Regions from separate parts of the Streptomyces sp. NPDC005576 genome, predicted to be linked through region 1. Evidence: riboswitches for the same ligand, from Rfam matches in the RefSeq annotation. Region 1 holds a riboswitch; each other region holds the start of a gene.
The links. A riboswitch is a leader RNA that binds a small molecule or an ion and turns the genes downstream of it on or off. The one in region 1 is predicted to bind cyclic di-AMP.

Region 1 (5,319 bases):
TTCGGGGGCGGTAAACAGCCCTTCCCCTAGCCGGAGTTCGCGGTGTGCCGACCTACGGGCCGGTGGGGGCCGGTGCGACGCGGCCGATGCCCGGACGGTGACGCCACCGGAACGGTGATCCCGCGCGGATGGTGGTGCCGCGCGGATGGTGGTGCGCCCGGATGGTGGCGCCACCGGGACGTGATGCGGCTCGGGCGTGACGGCAGACGGACGTGACCGCGCGGGGACGTGACCGCGCGGGGACATGACCGCGCGGGGACATGACCGCGCGGGGACATGACCGCGCGGGGACATGACGCTGCCCCCGCCGGGCCGTGGGGCCTGGCGGGGGCGGGGTCCGGTTGGGCGACCCGGGTGGCTGGGGCTCAGGCGCCGGTGGGGGCCTTGGTTCCGGCCGCCTCGTCGGGCGCTCCTTCGGGTGCTGCCTCCGTGCCGGCCGCTTCTCCGTCGGCTGCCCCGCTGATAGCCGCCCCGGTGGTGGCCGCCCGGGTTTCGGCGGCCGCGGGTCTTGCCGGCTCCGCGGGCGTGGCGGACGCGGAGCCGGGGGTGGTGGCCGGTTCCGCCGTGGCCGCGCGGGCCGCCGATGCCGCCTTGCTCTGGTAGATCATCAGACCGATGAAACCGGCCAGGAAGCCGCTGATCAGGCCCGATATCGCGTTGTTCAGGGCGTTGGTGCCCTCACCGTCCGGCATCCCGATGATGAAGTAGACCACCGCCGCGCTCATCACGGCCCCGGCGAGGCCGCCGATGATCGCGCTCGCGGCCGAGGTGCGCACCCGGGCCCCGAGGGAGGTGTCCGACGGGGCGGAAGGGGCGGGGGTGAGAGGCGTGGTCATGGTGGAGTCCTCCGGAGACAACGGCGTTGCGGGACCGGGAGCACGTGGCCGACGCCGGGGCAGGGCGAAATATGCCGCCACGGGGGCACGCGTCCGCACGGGCAGCCCGCCGGTTCCGGGGGATGCAGCCATATCCTTGGCCAGAAGAGCACGCCTGGCAACTACCTGATCCAAAAAGACCGTTGTAGCGGGAGCTGCGCGGTTTGGCCCTAAGTGGGCTGATCCAACGGTGACATGGTGGCGCGCCGTACCCGGCGTGGGTGAAGTCGGTGCGCCGGGGGCGGGGTTACCTACTTCTCGTCCTTCTGATCGCGCCCTTCCGGGCGTCGGCGGCGCGGTCGCGACCGGTCGCGTCTCCCGCCTGCGCGGTCCCGGAATCCGGAGGTCGTTCGTCCGGGTGGTCATGAGCCCGTTCAGGATGCCGTAGAGTTGTGTTCATCGACGCGGGGTGGAGCAGCTCGGTAGCTCGCTGGGCTCATAACCCAGAGGTCGCAGGTTCAAATCCTGTCCCCGCTACTGAAGGCCCGGGCCCGGCACGCACAGCGTGCCGGGCCCGGGCCGTTTTCAGGCGTTCGCTCGCGTGTGTCCGTTCGTGGGCATCGTCCGCTCGGTCCGCACCCTCGGTCCGGCGGCGTAAAGATCTGCCGCAACGGGCATGAACTGGTCCATCCAGGAAACCTCTCGCACTCCCGTACGGTCGGTGTCATTCGATCGAACGCGTTGACAGGTGTCCGGGTGTCCGGGGCGGCTGCTCCGCCGCTCACGTGCGGGGCGCACCGGCGTTCGCCGGACAAGGATCAATCCCCCCACCCCACCGGGCCGGTGCACCCGGCGTACGCCGGCGGTGGGGGGCGCTCGAAGGGGAGCCGTGCGCTCCCCCCTATGGACGACGGGGAGTCGCCGCGCGGCGCGGTTCGGGATAGCCCGGGCGGGGAACGGTAGGTTCCGCAGCCGTGGCGGGACAGGGCAGGAGAAGCGCAGAGGTGGGGAAACGGCTGTACGGGGATGGCTGGACGTCCGGGGGTGTGAGCGCCCGGCGGTTCGTGCGGGTCCTGCCTGCCCTGCTCATCGTGGGCGGGCTCGTCTTCGACATCGCGTCACCGCCACGCTTCACGGCGGTGCCCCTGTTCGTCGCTGCTCCCCTGATCGCCGCGCCGTTCGCCTCCCGGGCCGGCACCGTCCGGATCGGCGTCGCGTCGCTGACCGCCGTCATCGCGATGCGGGTGTACGTGGGAACGCTCGGGCAGATCGTTCCGATCATCGAGACGCTCACCGTGGCCACCGCGGCCGTGTTGGCGCTCGTCATCAACGGAGTCGTCCGACGCGGCAACGAGCAGCTCGCCTCTGCCCGGATCATCGCGGAGACCGCCATGCGCGCGGTGCTTCCCGTGCCGGCCGACCGGGTCGGCGGACTCCACGTCGCCGCGCGGTACGAGGCGGCGCAGGCGGACGAGTACGTCGGCGGAGACCTGTTCGCCGTCGCGGACACCCCGTACGGGGTACGCCTCGTACTGGGCGACGTCCGGGGCAAGGGGCTCGACGCGGTGGAGGCGGTGGCGGTGATCATCGGCGCGTTCCGGGAGGCCGCCGAGCAGGAGGAGTCGCTGGAGGGGGTGGCGCAGCGGCTGGAGCGCGCGCTGGCCAGGGACGCGGCGCGGCGCGGGGGGCTCGATCCGGTGGAGGGATTCGTCACCGCGGTGCTCGCCGAGATTCCGCCGGGCTCCGAGACACTGCGGATCGTCAACCGGGGCCACCCCGAACCGTTGCTGCTGCATGCCGGAGGAGCGCTGGACGTGCTGCGGCCCAGTACGCCCGCGCTGCCGCTCGGCATGGCCCTGGGCACCTGGCCGGACCGGGTGGACGAGTGGGACCTCCCGCCGGGCGCGACGCTGTTGACCTACACGGACGGGCTCTCCGAGGCGCGCGACCGGGCGGGTGTGTTCTACGACCCGGCGGAGCGGCTGCGCGGCCGGATCTTCCCCGGTCCCGACGAGCTGCTCTCGGCACTCACCGACGACGTCCGGCTGCACACCGGTGGCCGTTCGACGGACGACCTGGCGCTGCTCGCGGTCGCCCGGCCGGCGGAGGACCAGCCGGCACGCCGGACCACCGTGCCGATCGTGGGCCGCTGACGCGATTACGGCCTTCCCGGAGCCTCTGCGATCTCCCTCCGGACGCCGACGGTGTCCGTCGGCGTCCGGCAGTGTCCCTCGGGGCCCGTCGGGGTGGTGTGTGGAGGTTCGGCCGACTCGGCGACGGTCCGTAGCAGCACGGTGCCGCTCGATAACAGATGACATACCGTCAGATAATCCGGGGTGCGGAGTCTGCTCGCAAGTCGCCCCGATGAGTGCATGAATGCCCAGGTAAATCCCGGCCCGAAGCAGGAATGATCAAGGGGAGCGGCTTGGAATCGGAGCCGTCTGTCTATTAACGTTCGATAACGCAGCGCGGTCGTCCCAGCCGTCGTCAGAGACGGCGCCGTGCGCGAGCGCCGAATTCCGCAAGGGAACCGGGGAACCACCTTCTTGGGGTGAATCGGACACCTGTGTCTCGGAAGAGACACCGGGCGTCCGTAGGAGACCTTCCTGCTCCGAACCCGTCAGCTAACCCGGTAGGCGAGAAGGAAGGAAAGGAGTGCGCCCACGTGGCGTCCAACCAGCCTGCCCCCGAGGCCCCGTCACCCTTTGCCACCCGTGAGGGGTTCGGCTTCCCCGGCGACGCCGACAGGGCCTGGGAGGAATGGAACCCCACCGAGGATTCCCTCCGCCCCGTACGCGGCCGGCACCGCGTGGCCAAGCAGCGCGGTCTCGCGCGTAGTTCCACCGTCCTCGGCGTCGGCGTCATCGCGGCCGTCGGTGCGGGCGGCATGGCCACCGCGCAGAGCAAGCCGCCGGTCTCCATCTCCCTTCCCGATTCGCTCGCGGACAGTCTTCCCGACGCCAAGTCCCTCCCCGGGCTGGGTGCTCTGATCACCGCGGTCGAGTCCGACACGCCCACCGCGCCGGTGGTGGCGTCCGCGCCGCTCACCGCGGCCGGGCTCACCACCGCGAAGACCGAGCAGGGTGCCGCCGACGCGGGCGAGGCACTGCGCGCCCGTATCCTCCAGCAGGCCGAGCAGCAGCAGTCCGCCGCCGACGCGGACGCCAAGGCGGCGGAGGAGGCGGCGGCCGCGACCAAGGCCGCCACCGAGGCGGAGAAGCAGCAGGACGCGGCCACGGCGAAGGCCGCGGCGGAGAAGAGGGCGGCCGAGGAGGCCGCGGCGAAGAAGGCCGAGGCCGAGAGACTCGCCAAGCTCGCCGCCAGTTACTCGCTCCCCACCTCCGCGTACACGATCACCTCCACCTTCGGCGAGGCCGGCACCATGTGGGCCTCCGGGCACCACACCGGCCTCGACTTTGCGGCGCCGACCGGTACCCCGGTCAAGGCCGTGCACGGCGGGACGGTCAAGTCGGCGGGCTGGTCGGGCTCGTACGGGTACCGCACGGTCCTGGAACTCGACGACGGTACGGAGATCTGGTACTGCCACCAGTCCTCCATGGACGTCGTCGCCGGCCAGCAGGTCAGCACCGGCGACACCATCGGCCGCGTCGGAGCGACCGGCAATGTCACCGGCCCGCACCTCCACCTCGAAGTCCACACCCCGGACGGCGCCGGCATCGACCCGATGGCCTGGCTGACCGGCATGGGCCTCACGGTCTGACGCCGCCCTCATCCCCGGCAGCCCCGACGCTCCCCCGACGTCAGGGCTGCCGGACCCTCCGTGCTGCCAGGATCCTGCCGGAAGCGCGCCGGAGCCGCTGTTGGAACGGCCGACAAAAGCCGCTTCCGAGGCCCGGAGCCGGAATACGGTCGGGCGTCCGCTCCGTTGAAACCCTCATGGCTACTTCCCTTCGCAAGCTCGGAACGTCCGGCCTCGAGGTCTTCCCGCTCGCTCTCGGCGGCAACGTCTTCGGCTGGACCGCCGACGAGGCGCACTCCTTCGCGGTGCTGGACGCCTACGCCGCGGCCGGCGGCAACTTCGTCGACACCGCCGACTCGTACTCGGCCTGGGCCCCCGGAAACCAGGGCGGCGAGTCGGAGACGCTGATCGGCAAGTGGCTCAAGGCCCGCGGCAACCGCGCGGACGTCGTCGTCGCCACCAAGGTCGGTGCCCACCCCCAGTACCGGGGACTCGCCCCCCACACGATCAAGGGCGCGGTGGAGGAGTCCCTGCGGCGGCTCGACACCGACCACATCGACCTCTACTACACGCACTTCGACGACGAGAGCGTCCCGGTGGAGGAGATCGTCACCGCCCTCGACCACCTGGTGAAGGAGGGCAAGGTCCGCGAGATCGGCGCCTCCAACATCAGCCCCGAGCGCCTGCGCGCCTCGCTCGCGTTCTCCGAGCGCGAGGGGCTGGCCCGGTACGTCGCCCTCCAGCCGCACTACAACCTGGTCTCCCGCGACACCTACGAGGGCGCCGCGCAGGACCTCGCCGCCG
Region 2 (5,319 bases), on a different contig from region 1:
CGCGCCGGACACCGCCCGCTGATCCGACGCGAATTATCAGACACGCCCTGGTGGGCCGCGGGGTCACACCGCTCAGAGCGGCAGCAGGTCCGGCCGCTTAGCGGCGACCTCGTCGCCGGAGGACTCACCGCGCAGGCGGCGGCCTATCCACGGCACCAGGTACTCGCGGGCCCACTGGATGTTGTCGCGCCGCACTTCGTAGGTGTTGCGCTGGGCCTGCGGGGGCCACGGCTGGTCGGGGTCGGCCGGGGTCTCCAGACCGAGGACCTGCGCGGCGCGCAACGCCACCCGGGTGTGTCCCTCGGCCGAGAGGTGCAGCCGGTCGTTGTCCCAGGCCCGGCGGTCCTGGATCGAGCGGAGGGACCAGAGGTCGAGCACCGGGCAGTGGTAGCGGTCCGCGATGGCCCGCAGGTGGACGTTGTAGGTGGCGATCTTGCCGCGCATGTGGCGCAGCACCGGCACGCCGCGGGTGTCGAAGCCGGTGGTGACCATGACGGTGCCGACCGCGTCGGTGAGTTCGGCGACCGCGCGCTCGAAGCGTTCGGCCAGGTCGTCGGGGTCCGTGCCGGGCCGGATGACGTCGTTGCCCCCGGCACAGAAGCTCACCAGGTCCGGGGCGAGCTTCTTGGCGCGGGGTACCTGCTCCTCGACGATCTGGTCGAGGAGTCGTCCGCGTACCGCGAGATTGGCGTACCGGAATTCTCCGTGCGGGGAATCGGAGTTCGTCGCCCCGTCGAGGACGGGAAGCTGATCCGCGAGGAGAACCGCGAAACGGTCCGCCCAGCCGACATAAGTCCCGTCGGGTCCGGGGTCTCCCACTCCTTCGGTGAAACTGTCGCCGATCGCCGCGTACGACCCGATGATGTCTGTCTTCTGGATTCTCGAACCGTCTGCCACGACCACATATCCTGCCTCTTCCCATGTGACCTGTGCGACCGTAAGAGGGGGTTGACGTGGGGTGAGATAGACCACCCGGTCAGTTTTTGGTAAAGCCGGAATAAGTAGAGGGGCGGCACGCTTGCGCGTACCGCCCCTCCAAGCCCTGACGGATCGTGACGACCGTCAAGCGGAGTTGTCTCAGATGGAGACGCCGTGGAGACGCAGGTAGGCGATCGGGTCCACGTCCGAGCCGTAGCTCGGGGTGGTGCGGATCTCGAAGTGGAGGTGCGGGCCGGTGACGTTGCCGGTGGCACCCGAGAGGCCGATCCGCTGGCCGCCGGTGACGGTCTGGCCGGCCTGGACCATCAGCTGCGACTGGTGCGCGTACTGGGAGTACATGCCGTCGGCGTGCTTGATGATGACCTCGTTGCCGTAGGCGCCGTCGTAGCCGGCGGAGACGACGGTGCCGGGGCCGACGGCGCGGATGACGGTGCCGGTGGCGGCGCTGAAGTCGGAGCCGGTGTGGTAACCGCTGGACCACATGGAGCCGGAGGCGTGGTACTGGGTCGTGACGGTCGCGTTGGCCACCGGGGTGGTCCAGCCGGAGCTGTTGCTGTCAGCGGCATTGGTGGCGGTCGCGGCGGACTCCGTCGCGGTCGCCGGGGCGGTCTTCGTTCCGGTCGTGGCCGCCGTCTTCGCCTCGGTCTTGACCTCGGTCTTCGTCTCGGCCTTCGCGGAGGAGGCGGCCGAGGAGGACGCCGTGGACGCCGAGCCGGACGCCTGGGCGCCGAGCGTCAGCTTCATGCCCGGGAGGATCAGGCTCGGGTTGCCGCCGACGACCTCGCGGTTGTCCTGGTAGAGCTTCTCCCAGCCACCCTTGATCTTGTGCTGGGCGGCGATCTTCGCCAGGTAGTCGCCCGGGACGACCTTGTAGGTCTGGGCGGACTGCTGGGCGGACTGGGCAGCGGCGGGGGCCGACTGCTCAGCGGCGTGGGCGCCCGTGGCTCCGAGGAGCGGCAGGGCGAGAACGGCGCCGCCGGCTCCTACGGCGAGGACGCCGCGAGCGATCGGGCCGGACTTCTTACGACGGTGCTTACCCGGGATGGGCATGGTGAATTCCTCTCCGGCGCCTACGAGGTGAGCTGTCGGGTTCGGGCTGGAGATGCCCGGTCGCATGGAAACGCGACTTCACCCCGAGCCGTCCGGAACAACTCCGGTCGGCGGCTTACCTGGGTCCCCCGCTCCTGCCACGCATCAGTGAGTGCGAATTCCGGACGGCGGCAGGATTAGGCGGTCCGTCCGGAGTGATGGTGAACGTAATCGAGCCGGGCCGGACGGAACAAGCCATCGCAAGCGGAACGGAATCCCCGTGGCGATATCGGCCCGCTTTACCGGTCACCCTCCGTGGATTATGGATCTTGGCATTCCGCACGGCGGAAGGACCGCCCTCCGGCGACTCGGCCACGCAGGGTCACGGATATGATCCCGCTCACCAGATCACCCACCATTTCCCCCATAAACGGATGATGTTGGCTAAATTCAATACATTACGGACATGTCGCGCAGGTCACTGATGACGGTTCCTCAGCGACCGAGGAGCCGCCCGCGGCACTTCGGGTCCGAGGAGCGATGTCGTAGGGTCGCGACGAGCCGACGTCGGCGAGCAGCGCCGGCGCCCAGAAGCACCGAGGAGCCGCTGTGACGCAGGTGCCGCAGTTCTCGCCGGCCGAGCCCGAGCTGAGCGGGGTCCGTAACTTCCGGGACGTGGGCGGACTGCCCACCACCGACGGACGACGGGTACGGCACGGGAGGCTGTTCCGCAGCGGTCACCTCGCCGCCGCCACCGCTGAGGACGCCGTCTTCCTCGGCCGGCTCGGCCTTCACACGGTCTTCGACTTCCGCAATGCGGCCGACCAGAAGCTCGACGGCTTCGACGTGGAGCTGCCGGGTGTGCGCAACGTCCGCATCCCGCTCTCGGACCCCGCCGACGGGGCGGGTTTCTGGCGTCTGGTGCGGGAGGGCGACCTCGCTCAACTGCGCTCGCTGCTCGCCGACGGCAAGGGCAGGGCGCGCATGCTCGCGTCGTACCGCTCGATCATCACCGACCGCACGGCCGAGCACAGCCGGGTACTGCACGCGCTGGCGGAGGACAGCGTGCCGGCGCTGATGCACTGCGCGGCGGGCAAGGACCGGGCGGGTCTGACGATGGCGGTGACCCTGCTGGCGGTCGGGGTGGAGCGCGAGGCCATCGCGGCGGACTACCTCAAGTCCAACGACGCCCACCGCCGGTACCGGCTGCGGCGCGGCGACAGCGCGGACCCCGCGGTCTCCGCCGAGGTGCTGAGCCTGCTCAACCCGCTCTTCGGCGCGCACATCGACTACCTGGACGCCGCCTTCGCCACCATCGAGGAGGAGTGGAGCACCTCGGAGCGCTACTTCGCCGAGGGGCTGGGACTGTCCGGGGAGGTCCGGGAGCGACTGCGCGAGAGGCTGCTGGACTGAGTCCGTGCGTCCGGATCGGGCTGGATCGGGCTGGGGCGGGGAGCCCCGCAGCGGCGAGTCGGGACCGTCGCCGTGGGGCCGCCCCGGCGTGAGCGGGACCCGCTACCGGTTGCCGCCGGCGACGGCGAACAGGATGTAGAGGAAGGCCGCGACGACGTGCCCGGCCACCAGGTAGGCGACGAGCCGGATGACCATCCCGCGCGGCATCTTCCGCTCCTGGGTGTCCCGGACCTCGCCGGTCTGCCGGGGGGTCAGCGGGTCGTAGTGCTCCGAATCGGACATGACGGTCCTCTCTGCCGAACGCCCGGGTCGGGGCGTTCGTGGAATGGGCTCGGCGCCAGGGTGCCGGGCGCGGTCAGCGCCGGCGGGTCCCGTCGCCGAGGCACAGCTCGGCGGCGGGGCTCTGCAACAGGGTGTGTACGAAGATCAGCTCGGCGCCCTCCGGCCCGGCAGCCGCGATCCGGTGCGGGGTGAGCGAGTCGAAGTGGGCGCTGTCCCCGGGCCCGAGTTCATGCGCGGATTCGCCGAGGGTGAGGCGGAGCCGCCCTTCGAGGACGTAGAGCCACTCCTCCCCCGGGTGGACGCGCACCAAGTCGCCCTGGGCGCCGTACGGGACGCGTACACGCAGGGCCTGCATGGCACGGCCCGGGCCGCCGGCCCTGCGGTACATCCAACCGTCTGCCTCGGGTCCGTCGAACCGGCCGCCCCGCACGATCGCGTCGCGTTCCGGGGGGATCTCGCCGAGGAGCTCGGACACGGTCGTACCGTAAATCCTGGCGAGACCCAGGAGCACCGGCAGCGAGGGCTGACGGTTTCCCGTCTCCAGCCGGGAGAGATGGGCCGGGGAGAGTCCCGCGCGCTGCGCGGCGGCCTCCAGGGTGAGGCCACGGCTCCGGCGCAGTTCGCGCAGGCGGGGAGCGACGCCGGGGAGGTCGTCGGCCACCCCTCCGTCAGGAGGATTCATGCCTCCATTGCGCCACCGGTTTTCCTCTGAGGCAAATTTCTTGCCTCAGAGGCAAGAGCAGGGGGAGGCAGGCGATCACCGATGGGCGACCGCCTGCTTCACCAGCGTGCGCCCGAAGTCCCACATCAGGCCGCCTCCGCTGTGAGCGTCATCCATGACCGACTCGAAAGCCGTCACGAACCGGTCGATCTCGGGCTCGCCGATGATCAGTGGCGGAATCAACTTGATCACCTCAAGGTGATCCCCGGACACCTGGGTCAGAATCCGATGCTTCTGGAGCAACGGTACGACAACCATCTGGGCGAAGAGCCCCTTGCGGGCGGCCTGGAGCATCGTCCACCGGCCGCGCAGTTTGATCGACGACGGCCGTCCGAACTCGATGCCGATCATCAGCCCGCGCCCGCGCACCTCGTGCAGCAGCTCATACCGGTCGACCAGGGCGGCGAGCCGCTCGCGCAGCAGGTCGCCGGTACGCCGGGCGTGGGCGACGATCTCCTGGTCCTCCATCACCGAGAGGACGGCGAGCCCTGCCGCCATGGCCTGGGCGTTCGAACCGAAGCTCGCCGAGTGGACGAGCACACGGTCCATGGAGGAGTAGACCTTCTTGAAGATCCAGTCCTTCCCGATGGTGGCTCCGACCGGCACGTAACCGCCGGAAAGCGCCTTGGCGACGCAGACCAGGTCGGGCTCGACGCCGTCCTCGTGCTGGTAGGCGTAGAAGTCGCCGGTCCGCCCGAGACCGGTCTGCACCTCGTCCACGATCAGCAGCGCCTTGTGCCGGTGCAGGAGCTCCTGGGCCTCACGCAGGAAACCGGGCGGCGCCGCGTGCACGCCCTTGCCCTGGATGGGCTCGACGACCAGCGCCGCCACGTCACCCCGCTTGAGTTCGCGGCGCAGCGCGTCGAGATCACCGAGGGCGATGGCGGTGTCCGGGAGCAGCGGGGCGAAGCCGTCGCGGAAGCCGTCCTCTCCGT
Region 3 (5,319 bases), on a different contig from region 1:
AGCCGGGAGCGGTGGGCCTGACGGCGGTTCTGGGAGCGGTAGACCCGGGCCGCCGTCTGCTCGCCGAGCAGCCGCAGCCTGGTCGCGGTGGAGAACCGGTCGCGGTCCTTCACGGCCATGTTCATGCCTCCCCGTCACGCACGTCCGTCCCCGCACACGGTACGGGACCGAGTGCGGGGACGGACGGAGGCTGGTGGAACCGGGCCCTCACGGGCCGTGGATCAGCCCTTGAAGCGGGGGAACGCCGAGCGGCCTGCGTACACCGCGGCGTCGTCGAGGATCTCCTCGATGCGCAGCAGCTGGTTGTACTTGGCGACGCGGTCCGAGCGGGCCGGGGCGCCGGTCTTGATCTGGCCGCAGTTCACGGCGACGGCGAGGTCGGCGATGGTGACGTCCTCGGTCTCGCCGGAACGGTGGGACATCATGCACTTGAAGCCGTTGCGCTGCGCGAGCTCGACGGCGTCCAGGGTCTCGGTCAGCGAGCCGATCTGGTTGACCTTGACGAGCAGGGCGTTGGCCGAGCCCTCCTCGATGCCACGGGCGAGGCGCTCGGGGTTGGTCACGAAGAGGTCGTCGCCGACGATCTGCACCTTGGCGCCGAGCTTGTCGGTGATGACCTTCCAGCCGGCCCAGTCGTCCTCGTACAGCGGGTCCTCGATGGAGACCAGCGGGTACGCGGAGACGAGCTCCTCGTAGTACTCGGTCATCTCGGCGGCCGAGCGGGACTTGCCCTCGAACTCGTACTTGCCGTCCTTGTAGAACTCGGACGCGGCGACGTCGAGCGCGAGCGCGATGTCACGGCCGGGGACGAAGCCGGCCTCCTTGATGGCCTCGACGATGAGGTCGAGGGCGGCGCGGTTGGACTCGAGGTTCGGGGCGAAGCCGCCCTCGTCGCCGAGACCGGTGGAGAGGCCCTTGGTCTTGAGGACCTTCTTCAGCGTGTGGTACGTCTCCGCACCCCAGCGCAGGGCCTCGGAGAAGGACTCCGCGCCGATCGGGGCGATCATGAACTCCTGGATGTCGACGTTGGAGTCGGCGTGCGACCCACCGTTCAGGATGTTCATCATCGGAACGGGCAGCAGGTGCGCGTTCGGGCCGCCGAGGTAGCGGAAGAGCGGGAGGTCGGCGGCCTCGGAGGCGGCGTGGGCCACGGCCAGCGAGACGCCGAGGATGGCGTTGGCGCCGAGCGAGCCCTTGTTCTCCGTGGCGTCCAGGTCGCACATCGCCTGGTCGATCAGGCGCTGCTCGGTGGCGTCGTAGCCGACGAGCTCCGGGCCGATCTGCTCGATGACGGCGAGGACGGCCTTCTCGACACCCTTGCCCAGGTAACGCTTGGGGTCACCGTCGCGAAGCTCGACGGCTTCGAACGCTCCGGTGGAGGCGCCGGACGGAACGGCAGCACGGCCCGTGCTGCCGTCGTCGAGACCAACTTCGACCTCGACCGTGGGGTTACCCCGCGAGTCGAGGATTTCCCGGGCTACGACGACGTCGATGGACGGCACGAGCATCTCCTTCTGGCGATGTGACGCTGACTGTGCGGGGCTCTTCAGCCTTGCGACTAGAGCCTAACCGGACACAGGACATCGGCCAGCCGACCGTCCGTCCAGTGACACGACGAGCCTACACATTGTTTCCGTACGGAACATAACGTCGGGCGGTACGGCGTCCGGCAGTTCGCGGTACGGCGGGGGAAGCGGCCCGCGGGCGGGAGTGGGAAAGGGCCCTGGCCCGGTGCGCGGGGGGAGTGCGCGCCGGGCCAGGGAGAGGGAAGGGGGTGCCGCCGGACACCGCCGTTCCGGGGAGGAGTGGTTCGTGCTTACTTCAGGTGGAGCTGCTGACCCGGGAAGATGAGGTCGGCGTCGTCGACGATGTCGTGGTTCAGCTTGAACAGCTTCTGCCAGCCACCCTTGACGCCCTGCTTGTCGGCGATGGTGCTGAGGGTGTCGCCGGTGACGACCTTGTACTCGCCGTCGCCCTTCTCGACCTTGCCGCCGGTCGGGGTGGTGACGGTCTCGGACTTCGCGGCCGGACGCTCCTCGCTGCGGGAGGCGGCCTGCGAGTCGGTGGTGCGGTCCGGCGTCGCCGTGGCGGCGCTGTCCTCGGTCGCGGTCGAGCCGGTGCTCGTGGAGGTGTCGGTGCTCGTGGAGGTGTCGGTGCTCGCGGAGGAGCCCGTGTCGACGCCCGGGGTCACACCGTCATTGGTGAGGTTGCCGGCGCCGGCGCAGGACCAGGCGCCCGGACCCTGGAGGTCGAGCAGCACCTCGGCGGTGGCGATCTGCTGGTCCTTGGTGGCCAGGTCGGCGCGGGGGGCGTACTTCGTACCGCCGGCGGCGGCCCAGCTGGACTGCGAGAACTGCAGTCCGCCGTAGTAACCGTTGCCGGTGTTGATGGACCAGTTGCCACCGGACTCGCACTGGGCGACGGCGTCCCAGGTGGCGACCGAGGCGGCGGAAGCGTTGGTGGCGCCCATCAGCGGGAGGGCGATGGCGGCACCTGCGACGCCGGCGAGCGTGGCCATACGGACGGCCTTGGACGAGCGGCGGTGCTTACCGTTGCTGGACAGCAGCATGGAGGATCTCCTCACCGACGCCTACGAGGTGAGCTGTCGGGTTCGGGCCAATGAGTGCCCGGCCACACGTCCTTGCGTGTGGCTTAACCCCTAGCCGGTCCCGGCCCGCCCCTCGTTTCCGACGGGCCGTCCGATACCGGCGGCTTACCTGGGTCCCCCGCTCCTGCCTACGGCGCTTTACGCGTCTGTTCCCTTCGACCGACGGCAGGATTCGGCGTGACGGTCGACGGGGCCCGCGGTGCGAGCGGTTCCGACCGTAAACAGAGGGCGCCCCTACATTCAATGATGGTTATATCGGACAATCAGACCTTACTGGCCATGCTCGAATTCCCGTTTTCGCAGGTCAAAGCGGACATCCGCGAGCCTCTGTGACCGCGACACGCCAGAACAGTGAAGAGACCCATGTCTCACTTTCGCAAAAGTGGACATAGGCCCCTTAACTACCCCTCTTTTTGAGGTGTTTTCCCGAATTTGATCACTTGGCGGGGGCGGTCTCCGCCGTGTCGGGAGCGGTCTCCGGCGTGTCGGAGGCGGCTGCGGTCGTGTTCGGAGCGGAGTCGGCCCCTCCGGAGAGGGTCGGCGCGCTCAGATCGAGCTCCTGGCCGGGCAGGATCAGGTCGGGGTCCGATCCGATCACTTCCTCGTTGGCCTGGTAGAGCTTGGTCCAGCCGTCGGAAAGGTGCTGCGCGTCGGCGATCGCGGAGAGGTTGTCGCCGGTCCGGACCGTGTACGTGCCGTCCGTCGCGAGCGTCGTGTCCTCGCGCGCGTCGGTGCCGCCGCGCGAGGCGTGCCGGCCGGTCTCGCGCGAGGCGTCGGAGGACGCCTCGTCCACGTCGGGCGTCCCGCGGTGCTTGCCGCCGGTCGTGGTGTCAGCGGTGGGGTCACCGGTTGCCGTGCCGGCCGTCGCGCCGCTCTCCGTACCGCTCTTCCCGGGCGTGGTGCTGCCCGGGCTGGCCGATCCGGTGGGCGAGGGAGTCACGGAGGCGTCGGGGCTCGGCGTGGTGCTGCCGCCGGTGGAACCGGTCGTGCCGCCGGAGTCCGAGGCGCCGGTCGAGCCCGAGGCGCGCTTCGACCCCGTGGTGCCGGTCGAAGCGGGGGCGCCGTCCGCGTCCGGGATGATGCCGGCCGAGGCGCCCGCGTTCGTGGCGGACGTGGAGCCGGGGTCGACACCGATCAGGGACCCCGCGGGCGCCAGCCCGGAGATCACCGCGCACCCGGGCCACGCCTGCGGGCCCTTGGCGTCGAGGACCTTCTCCGCCACGGCTATCTGCTGGGTACGGCTGGCGAGGTCCGCGCGCTGCGCGTAGTCCGTGCCGCCGTAGCTCGCCCAGGTCTCCTGGGAGAACTGCAGTCCGCCGTAGTAACCGTTGCCGAAATCTGCGCTCCAGGTGCCGCCGCTCTCGCATTCGGCGACCTTGTCCCAGGTGGTCGCGTCCGCGGCGCCGGCGCTGGTCGCGGCGAGGAGCGGAATCGCGAGGGCGGAGCCTGTCACGCCGGCTGCGACGACGATGGCGGGTGCCTGGCGAGGGCGGCGGTGTCTGCCGTTCGCGGAGCCCATGGGAGTGCCTTCCGTGTGACTGACGGGTGAACTGATGCGTCGAACCGTGAACCTAGCGGGACTCGAACGTGTGTCACAAGTCGATGCCCCGCAGATCACGTGAACATCACAGTGTTGACGTAGCGTCACCTTCGCCGAGCGCTGGTCCGGGGGTGAACTCCACCGGAAGGGTGCGCAGTCCACGCATGATGAGCCCTCCGCGCCAGCGCAAATCAGCCATTTCTCCCGCAAGGCGCAGGTCGGGAAGGCGTCTCAGCAAAGTCGCGAGGGCGGTCCTCCCCTCGAGGCGGGCGAGTGGCGCACCCACGCAGTAGTGGATGCCGTGGCCGTAGCCGAGGTGCTGATTGTCACGCCGCGCGAGGTCGAGCGTGTCGGGTGCCTCGAAGCGCGCGGGGTCGCGGTCGGCCGCCGCGAGCACCACGAGTACGGGGTCGCCGGCCGCGATCTCCTCGCCGCCGAGGGTCAGCGGTTCGGTGGCGTACCGCCAGGTGGCCAGCTCCACCGGGCCGTCGAAGCGGAGCAGCTCCTCGATGCCGCTGGCGAGCAGCTCCTCCTCTCCCGCCTCCAGGGAGGCTTCGAGGCGGGCGCGCTCCCCGGGGTGGCGGAGCAGCGAGTAGGTGCCGTTGCCGATGAGGTTGACGGTGGTCTCGAAGCCGGCGAAGAGAAGGATGAACGCCATGGCGGCGGCCTCGTTCTCCGTGAGGTGCTCGCCGTGGTCGCTGGTCCGGATGAGCTCGGAGATCAGGTCGTCGCCCGGGTTCTCCCGTTTGCGGTGGATCAGTTCGGCGAGGTAGGCGCGCATCCGCTTCACCGAGCGCGCCACTCCGCCGCGTGGGCCGCCGCCGTGGCGGATCATCATCCCCGCCCAGTCCCGGAAGTCGTCCTGGTCCTCTTCGGGCACCCCGAGGAGGTCGCAGATCGCGTAGATGGGGAGCGGGAAGGCGAAGTCGTGGATGAGGTCGGCGGTGCCCTCGGTCACGAACCGGTCGATGAGCCGGTCCGTCAGCTCCTGCACGCGGGGCGCGAACTCCGCGACCCGGCGCGGGGTGAATGCCTTGGACACGAGCCGGCGCAGCCGGGTGTGGTCCGGCGGGTCGATGTTGAGCAGATGGGTCATCAGCTCGGCCTTGCGCTCCCCCGGGATTCCCGTCCTCCCCTTGGCGTGCGCCGACCCGGCGTGGTGCACCGGGTT

Region 2: it holds a riboswitch for cyclic di-AMP, as region 1 does, so the genes downstream of both, ACFYPN_RS24850 (LysM peptidoglycan-binding domain-containing M23 family metallopeptidase) here and ACFYPN_RS32785 (M23 family metallopeptidase) in region 1, are expected to answer to the same signal.
Region 3: it holds a riboswitch for cyclic di-AMP, as region 1 does, so the genes downstream of both, ACFYPN_RS09095 (transglycosylase family protein) here and ACFYPN_RS32785 (M23 family metallopeptidase) in region 1, are expected to answer to the same signal.

The regions. Positions count from the first base shown of each region.
Region 1 covers NZ_JBIAJC010000032.1:19,628-24,946, reverse strand. The annotation lists gene ACFYPN_RS32800 (hypothetical protein) at 366-836, opposite strand; tRNA gene ACFYPN_RS32795 (tRNA-Met) at 1,279-1,352, shown strand; gene ACFYPN_RS32790 (PP2C family protein-serine/threonine phosphatase) at 1,820-2,968, shown strand; cyclic di-AMP (ydaO/yuaA leader) riboswitch at 3,316-3,469, shown strand; gene ACFYPN_RS32785 (M23 family metallopeptidase) at 3,481-4,536, shown strand; gene ACFYPN_RS32780 (aldo/keto reductase) at 4,713-5,319, shown strand, end outside.
Region 2 covers NZ_JBIAJC010000014.1:127,772-133,090, forward strand. The annotation lists gene ACFYPN_RS24845 (SGNH/GDSL hydrolase family protein) at 73-903, opposite strand; gene ACFYPN_RS24850 (LysM peptidoglycan-binding domain-containing M23 family metallopeptidase) at 1,078-1,989, opposite strand; cyclic di-AMP (ydaO/yuaA leader) riboswitch at 1,994-2,149, opposite strand; gene ACFYPN_RS24855 (tyrosine-protein phosphatase) at 2,578-3,381, shown strand; gene ACFYPN_RS24860 (DUF6126 family protein) at 3,484-3,663, opposite strand; gene ACFYPN_RS24865 (XRE family transcriptional regulator) at 3,737-4,345, opposite strand; gene ACFYPN_RS24870 (aspartate aminotransferase family protein) at 4,421-5,319, opposite strand, start outside.
Region 3 covers NZ_JBIAJC010000004.1:221,852-227,170, forward strand. The annotation lists gene ACFYPN_RS09085 (septum formation initiator family protein) at 1-119, opposite strand, end outside; gene eno (phosphopyruvate hydratase) at 222-1,508, opposite strand; gene ACFYPN_RS09095 (transglycosylase family protein) at 1,817-2,569, opposite strand; cyclic di-AMP (ydaO/yuaA leader) riboswitch at 2,573-2,754, opposite strand; gene ACFYPN_RS09100 (transglycosylase family protein) at 3,045-4,127, opposite strand; gene ACFYPN_RS09105 (cytochrome P450) at 4,234-5,319, opposite strand, start outside.